DNA from 2 places in the Peribacillus sp. NPDC076916 genome. Region 1 is predicted to be linked to the other one. Evidence: riboswitches for the same ligand, from Rfam matches in the RefSeq annotation. Region 1 holds a riboswitch; the other holds the start of a gene.

Region 1 (3,943 bases):
ATTTTTAGATACTTTAGCAAAGGCTTTCGGAGCCTGGCCATTCAATGCCAGTGTATAAAGCATACGTCCTGCACTGAAAATCCCACTGTTGCATCCAGACATTGCCGCGGTGATTACGACAAAATTAATGATTCCTGCCGCAGCAGTGATACCTATTTTGGCAAAGGTTGAAACAAATGGACTGCCTAGGTCATCCAGTTGATCCCAAGGGAATACTGTCACGATGACGAATATAGCACCAATGTAGAAAATTAAAATGCGCCATATGATTGTTTGGATCGCTTTTGTTACGGTCTTCGTTGGATTTTTCGCTTCCCCGGCTGTTATGCCGATAAGCTCAACGCCTTGATAGGAAGCCACGACTAGGGAGAGAGCGAAGAAGAATCCTGTCCACCCTCCAGTAAAGAAGCCGCCATTTGCCCAAAGATTCGATAATCCGATTGCATCCCCGCCATTCCCTATTCCAAAGAAGATAAGGCCAAGGCCGGCAATGATCATCAATATAATGGTTATGATTTTTATTAGCGCAAACCAAAATTCAAATTCCCCGAAGGATTTAACGGAAATGAGGTTTGCTGCCCCCAAGATGATCATGGCGACCACACCTGGTATCCAAGCAGGTAACTCCGGGAACCAATATTTCATATACAACCCAACCGCGATGATTTCGGACATTCCGACGATTACCCATTGAAACCAATTGCTCCAAGCAGTCATATAACCTGCCAAGGGATGTATATAGCTACTTGCAAAGGTTGCAAAAGAACCTGTAGTCGGTTCTAAATATAGCATCTCACCCATGGAACGCATGATGAAAAATATAAAAATACCTGCGATTGCATAAGCAAGCATAACAGAGGGCCCGGTCCATTTGATCGTGCTCGCAGAACCCATGAATAACCCGACCCCGATGGTTCCGCCTAAAGCTATCATTTGAATATGTCTTGATTCCAGCCCTCTCTTTAATTCCTTGTTCGACATGATTAACTCCCCCAGATGCAATATCGGTAATGCTTTTCCATCCTTGCCACGAACACTCTCTTTTAATTAGAAATGCTTTATCGTAATCAATATTACATAACACTTCAATTATGTTTTCTTATCTTATAATAGTAAATATTCTGTAAAAGTACAATTGTATTTTTGAAAAAAACAGTTACCAATAATATCTTGTCGACTTTTTAATTTAAAAATATCATTTCAAAAAAATGATGTTCAGTATCTTATAATAGTGATAATTCAAAAAGAGTAGAAAACAATCACTTCTGCTTAAACCTTAAGTTAATACACACCACCATTAAACTGCAGATAATGCCTGTTTCATTTCAAAAAAATTGTTGACCTACCGAAAAATAGATGATAGAATTCCAATATTATTTTATAAGCATAATGAATGATCCAACAGTGGATGATTAACACTGACAGACATTTCTTCACAACCGCATACAAGCAAGCGATGAATGCTATGGATGACACTATAGCAGGAGCAGCTTCTGGAGAGACTGTACAAGATGCAGCGCCGAAGGATTCACAATCTCAGGCAAAAGGACAGAAGAGTAACGAATGATAGAATTGTTATTCTGAACCCTTTAAGAGATTGGTATTATCCAATCTCTTTTTTTATTGTCCAATTTGTGATTGGACTTAAAACTACACTCTTGAAAACCATTGGAATAGGCAAGGAGGGCAAAAAATCACGCCCCTCTCTCCAAGTCCATGCAGGTTGAAATCATTCACTAACAAGACTATAAAAAACGGGGGCGCAAGAATTGGCTAAACAGGAATTAAAAAGAGATTTAAAAAATCGGCATGTACAACTGATTGCAATAGGAGGAACCATTGGCACCGGTTTATTTTTAGGATCCGGAAAAGCCATACAATTGGCTGGGCCTTCCATTATATTCTCCTATCTGATAATAGGGATTGCCTTGTTTTTTGTAATGAGGGCGCTGGGCGAATTGCTATTATCCAATGCGGGTTATGTATCATTCACTGAATTTGCAACCGAATATGTCGGTCCATGGGCTGGATTCGTGACAGGTTGGACATATTGGTTCTGTTGGATCATGACCGCAATGGCCGATATCATAGCTGTCGGTGTCTATATACAATATTGGTTCGATATCCCTCAATGGATTCCGGCTCTAATATGCCTAGTCATTCTGTTAGGATTGAACCTATTGACAGTTAAGTTATTTGGCGAATTGGAATTCTGGTTTGCCATCATTAAAGTAATCACGATCATTACCTTGATCATCGTAGGAACCATTCTTTTGATCATCGGCTTCAATACCAATACCGGAACGGTTTCCGTAACGAACCTATGGAATCATGGGGGCATGTTCCCCAATGGCATTTCCGGATTCCTATTATCTTTACAGTTGGTCGTATTCTCATTTGTCGGTGTCGAATTGGTCGGGGTCTCCGCAGCGGAAACGGCGAACCCGAGAAAGAACATTCCCTCTGCCATCAATAAAATCCCTGTCCGGATTTTACTTTTCTATGTTGGTGCCCTATTCGTCATTCTCTGTGTCAACCCATGGACACAACTTGATGCCTCGAGCAGCCCATTTGTAGAGGTCTTTGCGTTAATCGGCATTCCTGTCGCTGCAGGAATCATCAACTTCGTCGTGTTGACATCCGCTGCTTCTGCATGCAACAGCGGTTTATTTTCAACAAGCCGGATACTCTATACGTTAAGCAGGAATGGCGAAGCCCCTGCTAAACTGGAAAAATTAAATAAACAGGCTGTTCCAAGCAATGCCTTATTAACATCCACCATCGTTGTATCAATAGGGGCATTATTGAGCAAGCTGATACCGGAACAGGCGTTTACCGTGGTGACGACCATCAGTGCCATCTGTTTCATTTGGGTATGGAGCATCATCTTGATCTCCCATATTAAATATTCGAAAACAAGGCCTGATCTAAGAGCTCAATCGACTTTCAAGGCTCCTTTTACACCCTTTGTCAATTACGCCATTTTAGGATTATTCCTATTCATCCTTATTGTTATGCTATTCGCTGAAGCTACACGACTATCACTGCTCTTGACCCCAATCTGGTTCATACTCTTGGTGATACTCTATAACTATCGGAAAAAATATAACTAAAGGAAATAAAGCCTTGAATTCGATTCGAATTCAAGGCTTTATCCGTCCATGAAACAGATCAAGAATAGGCAATTGGCGTGTTTTTGCTAAAATATATCAGCTAATTGCATTAAATTTTATATCAAAATAGTGTAAGCTATTATATATCATCGGACCTTTTTAAAAGAAGGGAAATCCGTCTTGCATGAATTTTCCTTCCCGATTGCTTCACCCAGCCATCAGTGGCCTTGAAGAATAAACCCCATTGATGGACGTTTCACTTATTTAAAACGGAGGGGTTTGTTTAATGAAGATTATATATATCCTTACTCTAGTTCCTTTTATAGGCATACTAGGATTTCTACCTTTTGTTAATAAAATAGAACCATACGTATTAGGGATGCCTTTCAATATGTTCTGGATGGCTATGTGGGTGGTCCTTACCTCTGCCATATTGGGCATCATGTATAAACTGGATCCCAGGAATCGGGAAGGTGACCAGGAATGAATATTGCTCTCTTAATCATTTTAGCATTTTTACTTCTATCGATATTTTTAGGGATACGCTCTTCAAAAGGAAAAGATATGGACTTGGAACAATGGACGGTGGGCGGACGTGGTTTTGGTGCGATTTTCGTCTTTCTGCTGATGGCCGGTGAAATCTATACGACCTTCTCCTTCCTTGGCGGCAGCGGCTGGGCATATGGCAAGGGCGCACCCGCTCTATATGTTCTAATTTACATTACTTTGTCTTACGTATTATCCTATTGGCTCCTTCCGGAAATATGGAATTATGCCAAAGAAAATAAACTGATGTCCCAATCCGATTTCTTTGTGAGCAAATATAAGAG
Region 2 (3,943 bases), on a different contig from region 1:
GAAAAAACATCGGTCTTCGAGCTGATTTTGATGCGCTTCCAATTGTTGAAGAAACGGATGTAACCTTTAAATCAAAAAATGAAGGCGTTATGCATGCGTGTGGTCATGATGGCCATACAGCGTACTTGTTAGTCTTGGCGGATTGCCTCATTCAATTAAAAGCCGAAATTCCAGGTACAATCAAAATTATTCATCAGCATGCGGAAGAAGTTCCGCCAGGCGGGGCAAAGAGTATTGTAGAATCCGGCGTGATTGACGATTTAGATAATATATTTGGCATCCATTTGTTGCCAATGGATTCAGCAGGAGTTGTTGGTTATCACGCTGGATATTCTTTTAACGGCAGGGCTTATCTGAAATTAAAAATTCAAGGCAGAGGTGGACATGGTTCCTCACCACACCTAGCGAATGATGCCATTGTGGCTGGTGCTCATTTTGTTACAGCTGCTCAAACGATTATTAGCCGTCGATTAAGTCCATTTGATATTGGTGTGATTACTATTGGATCTTTTGATGGAAAAGGAACATTTAATATAATTAAAGACAGCGTAGAGCTTGAAGGCGATATCCGTTATATGACTGTTGAAACAAAAGAAAAAATTGAAAAGGAAGTTAAACGCCTTGTAAAAGGACTTGAAGAAGAGTTTGGAGTAACATGTGATTTTACTTATACGAATGACTATCCACCTTTATATAATGATCCCGATCTAACAGGAAAGGTTGCTGAGTTTCTTAAGAATGCAAAGGATAAAGATATTAAAGAAGTAATGGAATTTCCAGCAATGCCGCCATCTGAAGACTTTGCTTACTATGCTGAAAAAATCCCTTCCTGCTTCTTTTACATTGCTTGTACACCTAAAGGAGTAGAAAAACCTTATTTTAATCATAATCCTAAATTTGATATCGATGAAGATGCCCTTCTCGTGGCAGCAAAAGCAGTAGGGTATGTTGTTTGTGGTTATTATGAGTTAGATTAAGGAAAAGAATAGAATCATTTGTAAGGTGTGGTTCAGATTACCACAGGATTTGCTGAATTAGATAAATTGAATTTTTATTAGGGTGTGTTTGGATCATCCTAAACATGCCCTTAAAATATGTCATTTTATCAAGGTAAGGTATAGAATTGATCATACTTTATGGATATGTTTTAAAAGAAGAGGCTAACCAAATTAGAGGCCTGGTTTGACGCTGGTAAATTGAAATGGGAGATGGTTTCGTTAACACGGCAAGCATTGTGAAAATGAATGCGTGATGATAAATATAAACCGTATTGATCCAAATTATGTTATTCTATTTTTGTTTACAACAGTCCGTCTGAAAAACTGTAAAGGGGGTATAAGGCTTAATGGTTAAGGAAAAGAAAATCAAGCTAAAGAAGCCAAAGAAGTGGTGGGTATGGGTTCTAGCAATAGTCATCATTGCTAATATAGCAGGTGGTGGGGCTGAAGAGGAAGTTGAAGAGAAGGCTTCTGATACTGCTGAACTTAGGGAGGAAGCTCCTGGACAATCTTTACTGCTGCAAGGATTTTCGCGAGTCTCGAATTTTCTCTTTTTCCATACATTAATTATGTTAAAACTATAGACTTTATGTCCTTTCCCATCTTTAAAATTCACCCGTATTGTCAATCGGAAAAATGTAAAAATGTTTCGCTTATACATAAGCTTGTTTGGGATTCCTTGCGACATAGAAAAGCTGCTATAAGCTTGTTTTTTCGTAGCTAATAACTTCAAATTATACACTGTTCATAAAGTTCAAACTTGTCCATATTTAATTATCAGAAAATAGAGCCTTTTCAGAAAATAATTGAAATATCCATTAAAACCCGATAATATACAACTAGTAGTACAACTCTATACCAGCGGATGAAGATTGTGGGAGAGACTAAACATTGTTTAGCACCGAAGGAGCAAACCCTAAAAAGCAGGGGACTAATCTCTCAGGTAAAAGGACTACAATTGGACGCGTCTCTGAAGAGAGCCATAGGCCACCGAAGGAGTTAAACTCTCAGGTAAAAGGACAGAGGAAGTTAGGAAAATCCCTATCTTTCCTCTGTCTTTTTTTGTACTTGGAAAGATAAAAAGAGAGGAGAGTGCATGGAGATATGTAGATAAATGAGTCTATCCTTAAACTATATCTAGCACCTGCTAAGAAAGCGCTTACAGTGATAGAGCAGTCTCCCAGTGTGCTAATAATTCACACTAATTGAAGGACTGAACCTTTATAAGGAAAAAATTCCAAGTAGCCTATAAAAGTAGAAAGTGGGGAATCGTATGCAGGAACAAAAGTTGGATAGAGGGTTAAAAAACAGGCACGTACAACTCATAGCTATTGGTGGTGCAATCGGAACGGGATTATTTCTTGGAGCAGGAAAATCTATTCATTTAGCTGGACCATCAATTCTATTTGCTTACATGATTACAGGCATCATTTGTTTTTTAATCATGCGCGCACTTGGAGAACTACTCTTATCTAATTTGAACTATCATTCCTTTGTTGACTTTGTAAGAGACTATTTAGGTAATATGGCAGCATTTGTAACCGGCTGGACATACTGGTTCTGCTGGATTTCAATCGCAATGGCCGACTTAACAGCAGTTGGACTTTATACTCAGTATTGGTTTCCCTCCGTACCGCAGTGGATGCCTGGATTAATTGCACTAGTCATTCTGCTATTTATGAATCTTGCAACCGTAAAACTTTTTGGCGAAATGGAATTCTGGTTCGCATTAATTAAGGTCATAGCTATTCTAGCATTAATTGTTATCGGTATTTTCATGATTATTAAAGGCTTTTCCACTGATTCAGGCGCAGCAAGTTTCACGAATCTATGGAGTCACGAGGGTATGTTCCCAAATGGAATAAATGGTTTTGTCCTCTCATTCCAGATGGTAGTGTTTGCGTTTGTGGGCATTGAACTTGTAGGACTTACAGCAGGTGAAACAGAAGATCCAGAAAAAGTTATCCCCAAGGCGATCAATAATATTCCTATTCGGATTATAATTTTCTACATTGGAGCACTTATTGTCATTATGAGTGTTTATCCATGGAACGCAATCATCCCAACGGAAAGCCCATTCGTTCAAGTATTTGTGGCTGTAGGTATTGCTGGAGCTGCTGGTATCGTTAATTTTGTCGTCCTAACATCGGCTGCTTCGGCATGTAACAGCGCAATCTTCAGTACAAGCCGGATGGTATACTCACTTGCCAAAGATAAAAATGCACCTGTACCGTTTGCAAAACTTAATGACCGTAAAGTACCTTCCAATGCATTGTTCTTTTCAACTGTTGTCATTTTAATTTCTGTTGTATTGAATTATTTAATGCCTGAAGGCGTATTTACCTTGATTACAAGTATTTCTACCGTATGTTTCATCTTTATTTGGGGAATTACAGTCATCAGTCATTTGAAATACCGTAAAACAAGACCAGATCTAGTGAAAAAGAACAAATTTAAATTACCACTTTATCCAATTTCCAATTACTTGATCCTTGCTTTCCTGGCATTCGTCCTTGTTGTTCTTGCACTTGCGGACGACACTCGTGTTGCCTTATTCGTTACTCCTGTTTGGTTCATTCTGCTGATTGCGATTTATAAGATGCGCATAACGAAGGTGGATCAGGCGAATCAGAGAGAGGTAGCGGGGAATTAAGAGGCAAGAAATCCTTTGATTCTATTTGCTGTGTTTGTACAGATAGTTGCTGCTCCATTTTTTCCAACTCGGTGAGTAAAAAATCTGCCCGTTTTAAAAAGCCAAAGATATCTGGTTGATTCTATGATAATTCGAAATAAATATTTTAGAATAGTATTGTTAGCGCTTTCAAAAATGCTTGACATTATTATTCTCAACAACTATTCTAAATGTACCAAATTGAATAAGCGGATGACAGTTGTGGGAGAGTGCAAAGCGACAAGCCACCGAAGGAGCAAGTTCCAAAAAGACC

What was found. A riboswitch is a leader RNA that binds a small molecule or an ion and turns the genes downstream of it on or off. The one in region 1 is predicted to bind glycine.
Region 2: another riboswitch for glycine. It lies ahead of ACQKFG_RS18085 (amino acid permease); the one in region 1 lies ahead of ACQKFG_RS17460 (amino acid permease).

What each region holds. Positions count from the first base shown of each region.
Region 1 is NZ_JBNNIU010000005.1:145,978-149,920, forward strand. Features, by position in the region: gene ACQKFG_RS17455 (amino acid permease) at 1-981, opposite strand, end outside; glycine riboswitch at 1,484-1,562, shown strand; gene ACQKFG_RS17460 (amino acid permease) at 1,770-3,113, shown strand; gene ACQKFG_RS17465 (DUF3311 domain-containing protein) at 3,400-3,600, shown strand; gene ACQKFG_RS17470 (sodium:solute symporter family protein) at 3,597-3,943, shown strand, end outside.
Region 2 is NZ_JBNNIU010000006.1:11,959-15,901, reverse strand. Features, by position in the region: gene ACQKFG_RS18095 (amidohydrolase) at 1-977, shown strand, start outside; gene ACQKFG_RS18090 (hypothetical protein) at 1,346-1,582, shown strand; glycine riboswitch at 1,864-1,963, shown strand; glycine riboswitch at 1,967-2,023, shown strand; gene ACQKFG_RS18085 (amino acid permease) at 2,272-3,651, shown strand.